One region of the Pseudoalteromonas sp. Ld20 genome, then DNA from elsewhere that is predicted to be linked to it. Evidence: predicted binding sites of a transcription regulator. Region 1 holds the regulator's gene; the other holds the start of a gene.
What was found. The regulator ArgR, encoded in region 1, controls arginine synthesis, uptake and breakdown. The targets are predictions, from matches to a motif close to ANTGAATANNTATTCANT.
Positions count from the first base shown of each region.

Region 2: a site for ArgR is predicted at 2,060-2,077, ahead of ACJJVX_RS02085 (arginase family protein). Genes of this name have one in related genera too.

Region 1 covers NZ_JBISHB010000030.1:301,179-309,333, reverse strand. The annotation lists gene ACJJVX_RS07165 (DUF3718 domain-containing protein) at 1-67, opposite strand, end outside; gene folA (type 3 dihydrofolate reductase) at 147-638, opposite strand; gene cgtA (Obg family GTPase CgtA) at 711-1,871, opposite strand; gene rpmA (50S ribosomal protein L27) at 2,026-2,283, opposite strand; gene rplU (50S ribosomal protein L21) at 2,300-2,611, opposite strand; gene ispB (octaprenyl diphosphate synthase) at 3,033-4,004, shown strand; gene mdh (malate dehydrogenase) at 4,089-5,024, opposite strand; gene argR (transcriptional regulator ArgR) at 5,242-5,709, shown strand; gene ACJJVX_RS07125 (Dyp-type peroxidase) at 5,706-6,605, opposite strand; gene ACJJVX_RS07120 (ABC transporter ATP-binding protein) at 6,669-7,718, opposite strand; gene ACJJVX_RS07115 (ABC transporter permease) at 7,719-8,155, opposite strand, start outside.
Region 2 covers NZ_JBISHB010000025.1:44,173-52,327, forward strand. The annotation lists gene ACJJVX_RS02080 (ABC transporter substrate-binding protein) at 116-805, opposite strand; gene ACJJVX_RS02085 (arginase family protein) at 929-2,038, opposite strand; gene udp (uridine phosphorylase) at 2,470-3,225, shown strand; gene cdd (cytidine deaminase) at 3,222-4,157, opposite strand; gene ACJJVX_RS02100 (hypothetical protein) at 4,207-4,584, opposite strand; gene ACJJVX_RS02105 (tetratricopeptide repeat protein) at 4,833-6,857, shown strand; gene ppc (phosphoenolpyruvate carboxylase) at 6,881-8,155, opposite strand, start outside.

The DNA.
Region 1 (8,155 bases):
GTGCACTGAAAACCATAGAACCAGAAACTACTGTTGCAGCAATAAGTAACGTCGATAATTTAATCATTTTGTACCCTTGTGTAATACTTTTAACCTACCCTAATTGTCTAATATTGTACCAACGTATAAGAATAAGCGCAATAATGTTACGTAATTTTATCTAATGTAACGAATTTATAGGCATGTAAATTCTTTTCATCAGCTTGGTTAAATTGTTCTTCAACAACGTGCCAATTAGCCATTTTTTCATAATCAGGAAATTGCGTATCCCCGTCAACATCAAGCTCAATAAAAGTAAGATAGAGTGAATCTGCGCGTTCTAAAAATTGCTGATAAATATTTCCACCACCAATAATCATTACTTCATCACTCTCATAAGCCAATGAAAGCGCGGCTTCTGGCGATGCTACAACCTCAATACCTGGTGCACTATATTCAGTGTTACGACTAATGATTATATTTTTTCGTCCAGGTAAAGGACGACCGATTGACTCAAATGTTTTACGTCCCATGATCACAGGTTTACTCATTGTTACCGCTTTAAAATGCTGTAAATCAGCAGGTAAATGCCATGGCATTTTATTATCTTGGCCTATAACTCGGTTGTTAGCCATCGCGGCAATCATTGAAATTTTCACATTAACATCCAATACTTTTTCATTAAACAAGAAAAAAGGAGCACAGGCTCCTTTTATATAATCTATCTCTGATTAACGTTCGTAGACAACTTCAACGTCATAATCATCGTCATCCCAGTTGTCCCAATCATCGTCGTCATCATTCTTCTTCTTAGTCGCATCTTTATGGTAAGTATCCCATTTAAACTCAACATCTTCATCTTCGATTGGCACAAACTTCTCTTTCGGCATACTATCAAGCAGTGTCATGATGTTATGAATAAGAGGCTGTGTATGTAATTTATTAATTGCTGAAATACTATAAATATTTTCAGTCTCGCCAAGCTCTTCAGCAATTTGCTCACACAACGCCTTAGCTTCATCCTCTGGCAATAAATCAATCTTATTGAACACTAACCAACGCGGTTTTTCAGCAAGCTTAGGGCTGTACTGATGTAGCTCATTAATAATCGCGAATGCATTATCAACTGGGTTTGAACCATCCACAGGCATTACATCAATAATATGCAGCAATACACGGCAACGCTCAAGGTGCTTCAAAAAGCGAATACCAAGACCTGCACCATCAGATGCGCCTTCTATTAAGCCTGGGATATCGGCAATAACAAATGATTTATTTGCTTCTGGACGCACAACACCCAAATTAGGAACAAGCGTGGTGAACGGGTAGTCTGCCACTTTAGGTCTAGCTGCTGATACACTGCGTATGAAGGTAGATTTCCCTGCATTAGGTAAACCTAATAAACCTACATCAGCTAATAATAATAGCTCTAATTTAAGGTTACGAACTTCACCTGGTGTGCCCAGTGTTTTTTGACGAGGCGCTCGGTTAGTACTTGATTTAAAACGCGCATTCCCCAAGCCGTGGAAACCGCCTTTTGCAACCAAAATTCTTTGACCATTTTGCGTTAAATCGCCAAGACCTTCTTGAGTATCAACATCCATTATACGAGTACCCACTGGCACCATCACATATAAGTCGTCAGCCTTTTTACCCGTACAGTTACGGCTGCGACCATTTGTACCACGCTCAGCTCGATGAAAACGCTCAAACTGATAATCGATCAGGGTATTTAAGTTTTCATCAGCTTGTAGATAAACACTACCACCATCTCCACCGTCACCGCCGTCTGGTCCACCATCTGGGACATATTTTTCACGACGGAAAGACACGATACCACTGCCACCGTCGCCAGCTTCTGCGCGAATTTCTACTTCATCTACAAACTTCATGATTACTCACTTTAGGATTGGCTTGTTAATAACTCTATTATATACCCAAGTGGCCTATAGAGCACACTATGTGATAAAAACACTTGGGGATATATTCTTAAGACTTAAAACAAAAAACCCCGCAAAGGCGGGGTTTTTTAAGAACCGATTCTGATTACTCAGATACGATGCTTATGTATTTACGGTTTAAAGGACCTTTTTGTTCAAACTGAACTTTACCATCTGCTTTTGCGAAGATAGTGTGGTCTTTACCGATACCTGCGTTTGTGCCAGCATGGAATTTAGTTCCACGTTGACGAACAATGATGCTACCCGCTAGAACTGATTCGCCACCAAAACGCTTAACGCCAAGGCGTTTGCTTTCTGAATCGCGACCGTTACGAGTACTACCAGCTGCTTTTTTATGTGCCATTTCTAAGTACCTCTAATTAAGCGCTAATGCCAGTGATTTTAACTTCTGTGAACCATTGACGATGGCCCATTTGCTTACGAGAATGCTTACGGCGTCTAAATTTAACAACCTTAATCTTCTCACCGCGACCATGTGAAACAACCTCAGCTGTTACTTTACCACCGTTTACGAACGGTACACCGATCTCGATTTTCTCACCATCAGCAACTAAAAGTACTGAATCAAATTCAACTGCTGCACCAGTCTCAACGTCTAATTTCTCAAGACGAATTGTTTGACCTTCAGTCACACGGTGCTGTTTACCACCACTTTGGAAAACCGCGTACATAATTAACTCCGTCTGTGCGCCCTCAAATCGACGCAACTAAAATATTCTTCAATAGGGCGCGAAGTTTACGCTAATGTGCAAAAACTAGCAAGCCCGTTTATTAATTAAATGAATAAAAAATAGCTGCATTGAGAGCAATTCAATATTTTCCCCTATTTTATATTAAATTGACGTTATGCCAAGCGCTTTTTAACACCGAATGACAAATAAGTTACAGAGTAGGCAAACAGACGTCATGAATAAAAAACATCCACGATGAATTAAGCCAACTTAAAAAAAATAAAAAGTTAAGTTGGCTAATTAAGGCTAAATTAAGCTGCTTAAACGTGTTTTTTCAGGGAATTGTCACAAAATATCGAGCAAGCGCGTTTTTTGTTGTACAATCGGCTGCGTATACCCATTAAATTTGGCTCGGAGATCAATGGATATAAAAGCTATCCAGGCGTTAATCGAAAACGATATGAATAACGTCAATCAACTTATATATGCGCAAATGCGCTCAGATGTGGCACTTGTCAATCAGCTTGGCTTATATATTGTTAACAGTGGCGGCAAACGCGTTCGTCCTATGTTAGCTATTTTAGCGGCCAAAGCACTTGGCTATGAAGGCAAAGACCATATCACCTTAGCAACCATTGTTGAATTTATTCACACTGCAACACTGCTTCATGACGATGTTGTTGATGAGTCAAACCTACGTCGCGGCACACCAACAGCAAATGCTGAATTTGGTAATGCTGCAAGCGTATTGGTCGGCGACTTTATCTACACTCGCTCATTTCAGCTTATGGTCGGGATTGGTAAAATGCAGGTAATGCAAATACTTGCCGATGCAACGAACGTGATTGCTGAAGGTGAAGTGCTGCAATTAATGAACTGCAATGACCCTGACACCACTGAAGACAGTTATATGCAGGTTATTTACTCTAAGACAGCTAAGTTATTCGAAGCTGCTACAGGGCTTGCTGCAGTCATTACTGAACAAAATGAAAAAACACTTAAAGCACTCAATTTATACGGGATGCATTTAGGTACTGCTTTTCAATTGGTTGATGATGTACTTGATTACAATGCAGATGCAGATCAGTTAGGTAAAAACATTGGTGATGATTTAGCTGAAGGTAAACCAACCCTGCCACTTATCTATGCTATGCAACAAGGTAATGCTGAACAGGTTCAGCTAATTCGTGATGCAATTGAGCACAGTAATGGTATGGAGCACTTAGACGCAATACTCAATACGCTAAATGAAACAAATGCACTCGAGTTCACCATGAATAAAGCAAACGAAGAAGCAGATAAAGCCATTGCTTGTTTATCTGTGTTAGCTGATTCGCCTTATAAAGAAGCCTTAGTTAGCCTAGCCCGTATTGCTGTTGATCGTAGTCACTAAAATTAACGATTTGATTTCGAGCACAAAAAAGCCTGCAATTGCAGGCTTTTTTATTACCGCCAACAGCTGGCGATATAAGCAAGGTTAAGCGTTGATGAAATCAACACCTTCTTGGATGTCTTTTTTCAGCGTATCAAGCATATCGTTTTTAGCTTGTAGCTCAAACGCGCTTAGTTCGCCGTAAGAAAGAATCTCTTCTACGCCATTTTTACCTAAACGTACTGGATGAGCGAAGTATTCTGCATCGCCATTTTCAACTGCAACGTATGCATAATCTACAACGTCTTCACCTTGTAGGCCTTTAACTAAAGACATACAAAAACGTGCTGCAGCAGCACCCATTGATAATGTAGCAGAACCACCGCCAGCTTTAGCATTTACTACTTCAGTACCTGCATTTTGGATACGTGGAGTAAGTGCTGCAACTTCTTCATCAGTAAAGCTAACACCTTCAACTTGAGATAAAAGAGGAAGAATAGTTGTGCCTGAGTGACCACCAATTACTGGTACTTTCACAGTTGCAACATCAACACCTTTAAGCTCAGCTACGAACGCTTCAGAACGGATCACATCTAAAGTAGTGATACCGAAAACACGCTTAGCATCGTAAGTACCTGCTTTTTTGAAAACTTCAGCAACAATTGGCACAGTGCCATTTACTGGGTTTGTAATAATACCCACAAGTGCGGTAGGACAATTAGCAACAATGCCTTCTGCTAATGTTTTGATGATACCCGCATTTACGTTGAATAAATCAGCACGGTCCATACCAGGCTTACGTGGCATACCCGCAGGGATAAGCACGATATCACAACCCGTTAACGCTTGGTCAAGTGCGTCAGCACCAAAACCAGCAACTTTAACATCTGTTGGGATGTGAGAAAGGTCAACAGCAACACCAGGAACAACTGGAGCAACATCATAAAGTGATAATTCAGAACCAGCTGGTAAACCTGTTTTTAATAATAAAGACAACGCTTGGCCGATACCGCCTGCAGCACCTAATACAGCAACTTTCATTGGAATTCTCCGTAATTTGAGATAGGGAAATATTTGTGGCTCTAAAGATAATGAAATTAATGCCTAAAGACAAATTTATCCTGCTTATTTTGCATATAATTTCGACCATAGTTGTAAACTTTCTTGTTTACAAAGCGCATACGACAAACAACTACTGCATAAATATTCATTTTTGTGTAGAATTTAGCTCATCAAATAACAAGAGCAGAACAGCAACATGCAACCACATGATAAACAAGAAGCACTGGTGAAAGCCTTTAAATCACTTTTAAAAGAAGAGAATTTTGGTTCTCAAGGCGAAATCGTAGACGCTCTAAAAGAGCAAGGTTTTGATAATATCAGCCAGAGTAAAGTATCGCGCATGTTGAGTAAATTTGGCGCCGTACGCACACGCAATGCAAAACAAGAGATGGTATATTGCCTACCAGCTGAAATGGGTGTACCTACAGCAAAAAGCCCATTGCGCCAATTAGTGATTGATATTATGCATAATGAGATGATGATCATTATTCGCACCAGCCCAGGTGCTGCACAATTAATTGCTCGCTTACTCGATTCATTAGGTAAAGCAGATGGTGTTTTGGGTACAATTGCCGGAGACGACACTATTTTTATTGCCCCAGCTAAAATTTCAGAAATTGATGTAACCCTTGAGCGTGTTCGTCTTTTATTTGATACGGTTTAAAGCTGCTTTAAAAAGTTAATTGACGGGGCAAAGAATGCCGACCCCATATCAGCTTGTGTAAAATCAAGCCAATGGTCATAGCATTCGCCCTGCCCTAAACGGCTACGTAACACCTGCTCGAACACCGAGCCAAATGCGCCGCAGCTTATTGCTAATACACCTTGCTCATTTACATCACCGTAAGGCATGCTTTGATTGAGAAGCAACGCTTGACCTTGCTCATCTTTAAGTTCAGTTCGTACTGCATGACTGGTTTCTAACGGTGGTATGATCAGCGTGTTATCTAATCGCGTACGCCCCATTATTTGCTCTTGTTCATGTAATGATAGATGCTGCCATACACTCAAATCATGCTTATAACGCTGCACATGGATATAACTACCTTGATCTTCAAAGTGCCCCGGCCTGCTAACTAAAGCCGTGATTCGCTTTTGACGACCATGGGGGGTATCCCCCCCGAGTATAAAACCATTAAAGTCGCGCCCATCTAAAAAGCGAAAATTACGTACTTGCTCAACAAGCTCAACATCAGGGGCAAACAATTTAAGTATTTGTAATGCGAACAAATGGTTTACGTCTTCTCTATCTGAACGAATTTGTACAAATAAATCGAACGGCTGTGCCCCCATAACATGATCATTATGCGTAATATTAGGAAAGCTTTGTAGTTGGCTTGGAATGAACTCAGGTAAAACATGTGGCCAATACTGCGCGCCTACAGCCACAAGGCTTGAGAGCATAGATTCTGAAAATTGATCAGCGAACTCGTCTTGAATCACACTGACTCGCTTTAATTTTTTACGCAATGACTCGTCATGACCATCAAATACATTAAAAAATAAATGCAAACCGTGTAGGTTTGCCTCAGCACAAATCCCCGATTGCGCTTGCGCCATGGTATTTCCTTAACTCAAAGTCTCATACACGGCGCTTTTGCTTTAAAATAAAAAGTCACTACTCTAACTAGCGAAAAAGTTTACCGTGTGCGGTTTTATTTTTATTGTAACCTGATCATTCTCTTTAAATGACTGGTCTAATTGAGCTGCAACTTCTATTTCTTGCTGTGCAATCATTACTTTATAAACATAATGGGAGCCAATAAAGCGACTATTGATAATAGTTACTGTATTAATACCCTCCTCACCTATTGAAACCGCGGTTAATAAAAGGTGATGTGGGCGAATATATATCTGACCTAGTTGAGCCTGAGAACCTCGTGCAGCAAATGATTCAACACGCCCGTATGCAGTATTATATTCAGTTGCCGTTAATGCTTCTGCGTCCAAGTATATGCCTTGACCTAGAAACTCTGCAACCACCTTTGAACTCGGAGAGCTAAAAAGTTGCTCAGCGGTGCCCTGTTGAGCAATTTTTCCGCGATGCATCACCGCCAAAGTGTCAGAGAATGCAAATGCTTCCTCTTTTGAGTGTGTAACAAATACTGCAGACACGCGCTGCGCTTTAATAATACGACGGATATCAGCAATTAATTCAAATCGTACTTGGGTATCAATATTTGAAAATGGTTCATCTAATAATAATAAACTAGGTTTATAAGCGAGTGCCCTCGCAATCGCGACTCGCTGCTGCTGGCCGCCAGACAATTGGTGTGGAAAACGTTTAGCACAACCAATTAAATGCACCAATTCAAGCATTTCATCAACACGTTGCTGCTTTTGTGCTTTTGGCATTTTAGCTAACCCAAATGCAATATTATCAGCCACTGTTAAATGTGGGAACAATGCATAATCTTGAAACATCATACCGATATTACGATACTCTGGCGCCAAAAATAACTGCTCATCACTTACCAACTTACCATCAATAAAGACTTTACCTTGCTTGGCTTCTATTAACCCTGCTATTGCTTTTAATGTCGTGGTCTTTCCACAACCACTTGCACCAAGCAAACAAACGATCTCATCTTTGGCGACAGTTAAATCTAGATTTTCAATCACTGCGGTGCCGTTATACTGATACGATAAATTATCTAAGACTAAACTGCTCATTTAACTACGTTGCTCCATTGAGCGATTAACAAAATACAAAGGAATTAACCCTACTACGACTATCGATAACGCTGAAATAGAAGCCAACTCTAATTGCTCATCACTAACGTATTGGAATACATGTGTTGCTAATGTTTCAAAATTAAAAGGCCTTAATAATAAAGCGGCTGGTAACTCTTTCATGCATTCAATAAATACTAGTAACCCTGCGGTTAAAATACCACGACGTAACAACGGTATATGTACCTTGCGCAGAGTTTTACCTTGGCTTTGCCCCATGGATTGACTCGCCATATCAAGCGATGGGCTAATGCGCATAAAACTGGATTCTATTGCACCATGGGCAATGGCATAAAAGCGTACAACGTATGCAAATATAATTGCAAACAAAGTGCCACTTAATAACAGTCCTGGCACAACCCCAAGCGGCTCTAACC
Region 2 (8,155 bases), on a different contig from region 1:
TTTAATATCAATGTAATAGATAGTGTAAGTGTTGTTTTTTAAGTGAGGTAAACTAAAAATCTGGCAGTACTCTATAAAATAGACATGTACGCAAAGTAGTGCAGCATCATATTTATCAATAGTGCGAAAAGGCACTAAGCAATTTTGATTTAATTGAAGGGTCTAAGTTTTTATTACACGCAAAGTATAAAGGCGGTTGTTCTACGTTTAAACGATAAACAGATTTTAATGATGTAGCAACGTGATTTATTGATTCTTCATAACGAACACGTTGCTCCGGCAATACAACCAAATCAATACTACTTTTACGGTTTTTTATAATTTTAAATATGTTATCGAAGCTATTAATCAGCATCAAGTTTTTTCCATCTTCAAAGCCTTGTGAACGCAAATATTGATGACTGTAGTTATCTTTTAGTACTGCGACATTCATTTTTTTTGCGTCATTGAGCTCAGTGATCGTAATATTTTTTGAATCAAGTGCATACAAATATGTTTTTAATTCAGCTATTTCAGCGACCCAAAAAAGCTTGTTTTCTCGTTCTGATGAACGAACGACTGAGAAAATACATGTTTGGGGGTCCCTTAAGGCTGTATTAAATACGGTACTCCAATTATTAACTGAAAGTGTGTAATCAATCTTTGCTTGATCAAGTACTAAGCGTACTTTATCGGCAACATAACCCACTAAACGATCGTTTTCATCCAAGTATTGGGCAGGCGGGAAGTTTTCCGTAACTACATGTAATTTAGCTACGCATTGATTACTAATAATTATAAATAAAAAATAACACCATTTAGCCACTGTTGCCCCACAGATTTTTTTTATATCATTCTTTTATATAAGTTGAATATAGCGGCAAATTACGGGTATGTGAATAAAAACAGACCACAAAGGGTCTGTTTTTTAATGCGTACCGAATAAAACTTAACGATTCATTGCATTAATTAAAAATGCTGAGATTTTAGCACCTTCCCTAAGCGTTGTGTCTGAGCTTGATTGACCAACTAATGAACTGTCTGTAAATGGGGCAATCTCCATCATATCAGCACCTGTAATTGGAAATTCATCCGCCAGTGCGACTAAAATATCGAGGGCATGTTGTGGCGTTAAGCCATTGCCTTCTGGTGTGCCCGTCGCTGAAGCAAATTCTTCATCTAGCGCATCAATATCAAAACTAACATAAAGCTCATCAACGTTATCTGCTTTTAGCTGTGCAATCGCATCCGATGCAATTGCCTGCGCGCCACGTTCAATAATTTCATGTGCCCAATGCTGTTTAACACCAAACGTTGATTCCCAGTGTTCCTTTGGTTTACCACTTGAACGAATACCAAATTGGATAAGGTGATGCGGCGCTGGTAAAAATTCTAAAATATGCGTACACCATGAACCAAAACATAAATCAATGCCTAAACGTTCAACGAGTAAATCTGTGTGGGCATCAAAATGAATAATAGCGGTGCGTTTACCTTGCGCGCGTTTTGCTTTTAAATACGCTTTTGTTAACGGGTAACTAATTGAATGATCGCCACCGATGCCAAAAATTCCTTTATCTGTAAAGGTTGCGTAAAAGCTATCGCACACATCTTCAGTGATTGACAATGGGCTGACATAATATTCACTGCTTGGGTTATCGTATAATGCCTTTTGACAGTTACTAATTGTCGCTTCATTTAGGTACTTATCATGCAATAAATGTGGGATCACACGCACATCACCTAAATCGAATGATTTAGCTTGAGGCTGCTGATCAATTAATGCTGAACGCAAAAACAATGGTCCCCAATTTGCTCCACGCAAAATCCCACCACCACAATCTGAACTAATTCCAAGCATAACTGCCTTATGCTCACTTTCTGGTAGATTAATTAACGAGTCACGCCATAGCACATCAACATTATCAGTTTGGCCATACAATTTATTACGCAGTGCTGCTTTTCTTTCTTGTGCTGTATTGACCGTAAATACACCATCACCCGGTGGACATAAACAGTGTTCAACTTTACTTTTAAATGTGTGCCATTGTGTGCTCATCACGATTCCTTACTTGGTATTTTTGCGTAGTTATGCAAAAGGCGCTGCAGAAAATAAATATAATAAAAGATTCATCTTGTTTTTGAATGGTCAAATTTAAGGCTGACTGTTTTTTATAGACCAAACAATAGAAATAATTAACCATTTATATAACAATATGTTATATAAATTTTCATACACCGGATAAATTAAAATTTAGTACTAATTAAGATAGATATAGTGTCTGCTAATACAAGTCAACAACCGCTGGTTTATCACAATATTGTTAAGTGCTTGAATATTCAAATGCACTGAATAAAGCATTATTTTATAAAACGGACATCCGTCCTGTACAGTGCTCGGTATTGTAGTAATTATGCTAAATTGACTATAACTCTGTAAGTTAACGTTACCACTTACGTTATCAACAAAAGTAATAATAAGGCCCCGTTATGGAAAAGGTATTTCACTTAGGACTCTCTCGCGATGATCTTCAAGGCGCAACATTAGCAATCGTTCCTGGCGATCCAGATCGCGCAGCACGTATTTCAACGTTCCTTGAAAACCCCACATGCCTTGCTCAAACTCGTGAGTTCCATGTTTATTTAGGGCAATTAAATGGCCATTCAGTGGTAATTTGTTCCACAGGTATTGGTGGACCTTCAACATCTATTGCAGTTGAAGAACTGGCCCAACTAGGTGTAGGTACATTCTTGCGTATAGGGACAACTGGCGCGATCCAACCACATATAAATGAAGGGGACATATTAATTAGCCAAGCATCTGTGCGTTTAGATGGTGCCAGTCAACACTTTGCTCCTCTTAGCTACCCTGCTGTATCTGATTTTTTTGCAACTCAAGCAATGGTTAATGCCTGTGGCAATTTAGGGATTGATTTTCACATTGGTATTACAGCATCAAGCGATACCTTTTACCCAGGCCAAGAACGTTACGATACGTATTCTGGTTATGTGCCAAAAGCATTTCAAGGTAGTTGTGAAGAATGGCAAAAACTAGGTGTAATGAATTATGAAATGGAATCAGCAACCTTATTTACTATGTGTGCAGCACTTGGTTTAAAAGCGGCTTGTGTAGCTGGTGTATTAGTGAACCGTACTCGCCAGGAAATACCAAATGTTGATCACGGCGAAATCGAGAAGAAATCAGTCGCCGTGGTTATCGAGGCTGCAAAAATACTTCTTGCTTAACAGGTCTTTATAAGCGCTAAACTATATGCAATCAACGCTGGTAAGTTACTATAACTTGCCAGTACTGATTCACTTACGTGTAACTGATTTTCCACTCCCTTAGTTTGTAGCAACTCAATACTTTTCACTGTTGTGTCATTCATACTTAAGCCCGCTAAATGCAACTGGCTAATTGCACTTTGTAGTGGTGCTAAACTTGGGCTATAGGCTGCATTTTCAGCATAACAGCCATAGAAGCAGCCATTATCAAACGTTGTAATTTTCACAGCGCTGTAATTAGCCGTATAAGGGACATAAGCTGTTAAAGCAAGCTTAGTAAGCGCAGTATCAATATCAGCGTTAGCCTCAAAAGTCTGCGTTTGTGGGGCTGGATTAAATAGGCTGTAATTATTACCTAAATCTTTTGGACCAAATGCATGTGGTAATAATTGGTTTAATTTAAATTGCTGATCAGGTAACAAAATATCAAACTTTTCTGCATCGGCAAGCTCATTCATAAACTGACGACAATAGCCACAAGGTGCATCACTTATTGCTATTTGCACAATTGTTTGTGCACCTTTAAGCCATGCGTTGTTTATCGCCGATTGCTCGGCATGTACCACCAAGCTCAATGGTTGTTTGGCGAATTCAACATTAGCACCAAAGTAAAAATTTATAGCATCATCACAATCAATACCAACAACAACAGCACCAACCAAAAAGTGAGAAATCGGTGCTACAGCAAACAATGAGGCTACCGGCAAACATGCACGTAAAAGCTCATCATGTGTAATTGTATATTGAGCGCAAAGCGCTTTAATGTCAGCAGCAAACAGCAATCCATGCTGTGTTTTAACTTGATTGAACAATGCTGTGCGCTGCGATTCATCAAATGAAAATGTGGTTTTATTTAATGAATCTTTTAATACAGAAGACGTTGATGCAGTCATAAACAATTTATTCTTATTTAATGGCTACACAGTGTAAAATGTTACAGGCCTAATTGCTAGGCTGATTTTCAAGCCAGTGCTTTGCACTACGAAAACACTCAAAATTCTCAGCCGTTATTTCAAAACGTTTCGCTTTTTGCAAAAATAAATCATGCATAAAACCATCAAAACTAACAATGCGAGCTATAAAACAGTGTTTAAGCCAGCTTGAAATCGCAGGCATAATGCTAAGTAAGTCACTTGCAGGAAAATCGTGTTTTAATTCAGATACATCTACCAATAATTTATTACATTTATAGATGCCAATATATTGCTCTGCTATTTGATAAAAAGTAATCACATCCTGTGCATTTGCAGTCCCTCGTAATGTCATCATTATTAATGATGTCGACGCATCATAAGTAATACAAGTAGAAACATTAGACATTAAACGGCTCTGTCAGTTAAGTAAAAGAGAATAAGATAAACTCTCATTCAAGGAGGTGAGTCATTGTAGTTTTTTCTTCGCCGCCGTCAATCATTATCATCCTAACTGGTCAGTCCATTCGATAGAAACAGATTAAAGTATTAGCAAAGACTACAAAAAAGGTAAAAATCATACACAACTGAGCTACTTTTTCACTTATAATTAAAGAATATTTTATATCGTCACTCATGCAGTTAAAAGGAAGTTATATGCTTCGTGTTGTGTTACTTGTCATTTTATATAGCCTAAGTTCTGTATCTGCTTTCGCTCAGTCCTACACTAATAGATCGTTTGAAGAATTACGCGTGGATCTTCGCGCCAGTTACGCAAAAAACCCCACCGAAGCACTTACACAATTAAAAAACATTCTCAATAATGACGAGTTAAATCCAACTCAAAAAATTGTAATGCTTAATTACAAAGCATGGTTTGAACTCGAAGCCAAGCAATTTGAAGAGGCAATGCGCACTTTAGTCCTGTATAAAAATCTGGTTCAACGGTCAGATAAACCGAGCTTAATTTATGGGTACTATAATATTTCTGGCGGTATTTACACACAATTAGGCATGTATCAACTTGCTATAGAGCATTTTTTAAAGGCGCTTGAACACACTAAAAAAGATAACAAAAATTTAGCCCAGCAAACACTTAACAACTTAGCTGAAGTATATTTACAACTTGGACGTCTCGATGAAGCAGAGGATATTTACAGGAAGTACCTCGATTATGCCACCGCATTAAAAAACCCATTAAGCATCTCAATTTCGACGATCAATTTAATTAATACATTAATTGCCAAACAACAGTATGCAGAAGCAAAAACGCTAGCTTTAAATATTATTATTAAGTTACAAGACAATGATTTTAAATACTACTTAGCTGAAGCATATTTATTACTCGGTGAGATTGAACAAGCAAATAATGACTACCCACTTGCCAAGCAGCATTACGAAAAAGCCCTCAGTATTTTTCAGCAACAAGGTTTGCCTGAAAAAATATCACAAGCTCATTTTTTTATTGCACAAATATATGCTGATATGGGTGATCTAAATAAAGCAAATACAACCCTAGCGTTAGTGATTGCGAGTATAAATAAACAAAGTAATTTACTATTTGTATCTCGTGTTTATAAATTTCAGTCAAGTTTCCTTGAATCTCAAAGCCTTTATAAACAATCAATTAATGCATATAAAAAGCATACTAATGCGCATACTCAATTAGTGAAACAGCAAAGTGATGTTAACTTAGCCAAGGCACTCGCCGAAGCTGACTCAAGTAGTAAGGAAGTAGAAATAACCGAGTTAACTCGTACAAAACAACTCAAAGAAACAAAAGCTAAAGCGTTTCAAGAATTGTCTATAGCAATTACTATTTCGTTGTTAGTGATATTGTTCGGCTCTTTTTTTGCTGTACATAATATTCATAAGCGTGAGCAACGCTTAGCTAAAACACTCGATGAACTTCATAAAACTCAATCGCAATTATTAGAAGCTGAGAAAATAGCCGCATTAACAGTGTTAGTCACCGGGCTTGCACATCAATTAAATACCCCTATTGGCACAGCTGCGACGGCCAGTTCTTTGATCGAAGAAAATCTAAAACGATTGAGTCAGAAATTCAATGAAAAAACACTCAGCAGCAACGACTTTAGTAAATTTATTCAAGAAACGAACGAAGCAAAAGATTTTGTGATCAATAATATAAACCGCTTAGCAAATATTGTTGAAGAGTTCAAAGCATTAAGTGTCTCGATTGCACCCGATATACCAATGCGAGTAATCCCACTTAAAACGTTTATTACAGATAGAGTGACCACATTACAAAATCACTTTAAAAAACATATTAGTTTTAACGTGATAGGCACCGAAGTCTCTATTCCTACTTATCCATCAATTGTTTCTGATGTTATTAAAACATTGATCATTAATGCTTACGAGCATGGTTTTGTACACACTGATAATGCGTTAATCACAATAGAAATAAGTGTAGTTAACAATCATGCTGTGATTATATTTCAAGATAATGGCAGCGGCATTGATGATAAAATACTCAAAGATATTTTCACTCCATTTTATTCAACAAATATGGGGGGAAACCACTTAGGACTGGGTTTAAATATTGTGTTTAACGCAGTAAAGCAATCATTAAATGGTAATATATGCGCCGAGCCGTGTAAGCTAGGCGCATGTTTTAAAATTGTATTGCCTCTCAATGGGCCAGTTGAGACGATGTAATATAAACCCTAAGTTAACGCTATCTAACCCGTATTACGCATACCGGCGGCAATGCCCGTCATAGTGATCATTAGTGCATTATCAATATCACCGGAGCTACCTTGCGCAGCTTCACGAGAGCGTTTTAATAGCTCAACTTGTAATACATTAAGTGGATCGGTGTACGGATTACGCAAATTGATAGATTCTTTGATCCATGGCTGATCTGCCAATAAGCTTTGTTGTGGGCTTAATGATTGAACTAATTCAATGGCTTGTTTTAGCTCTTGGCGTAACGTCACACCAAGAGGTTTGTATTGTGTCTCAACTAACGCATCGTCATAATGCGCGCTTAACCAGCAGTCAGCCTTACTAAACACCATTTCGAGCATTTCTAGACGCGCTCTGAAAAATGGCCATTGTTGACTCATTTCATTAAGCGTCTCTATGCCATGCTTTTCAAGTGCTGCCTGTAGCCCTGTTAATGCACCTAACCATGCTGGCAGCATTAGACGGTTTTGACTCCATGCAAATATCCACGGAATAGCACGTAAGCTTTCAACGCCACCATGTGGGTTTCGTTTAGCAGGCCTTGAACCTAGCGGTAATTTAGATAGCTCTTGCTCAGGTGTTGCCATTCTAAAATACGGCACGAAATTGTCATCATGACGAACCACATTACGATAATGTTCACATGATTTTTCGCTGATCAATGCCATCACGTCACGCCATTTATCTTTAGGTTCTGGCGGCGGTAATAAGTTACTTTCAAGCACTGCACCCGCGTATATATTTAAACTTTGTAATGCCACATTAGGCAAACCAAATTTAAAGCGGATCATTTCACCTTGCTCAGTTACACGCAGGCCACCTTTGAGTGATCCTGGCGGTTGTGAACGAAGTGCTTGCGCTGCAGGTGCACCACCACGACCCACCGTACCACCACGACCATGAAACAACACCAGTTCAATACCGCGTTGCTGCGCTAATTGTACAAGTTTATCCATTGCTTCATATTGAGCCCAACCCGCTGCCATCATACCAGCGTCTTTAGCTGAATCTGAATAACCGATCATGACGTTTTGCACACCCTCAGCTTGACCACGATACCAATTATTATCCAGTAATTGCGTTATAACACTGTGCCCGGCGTTTAAATCATCTAAGGTTTCAAATAACGGCGCAACTGGCAGTTTAAAACCACAGCCACTTTCTTTTAATAATAACTGTACCGCCAGCACATCTGATGCTGTACGTGCCATTGAAATCACGTATAAACCAAATGTTGACGCATCTTGTTGTGCTATTACATCAAAGGT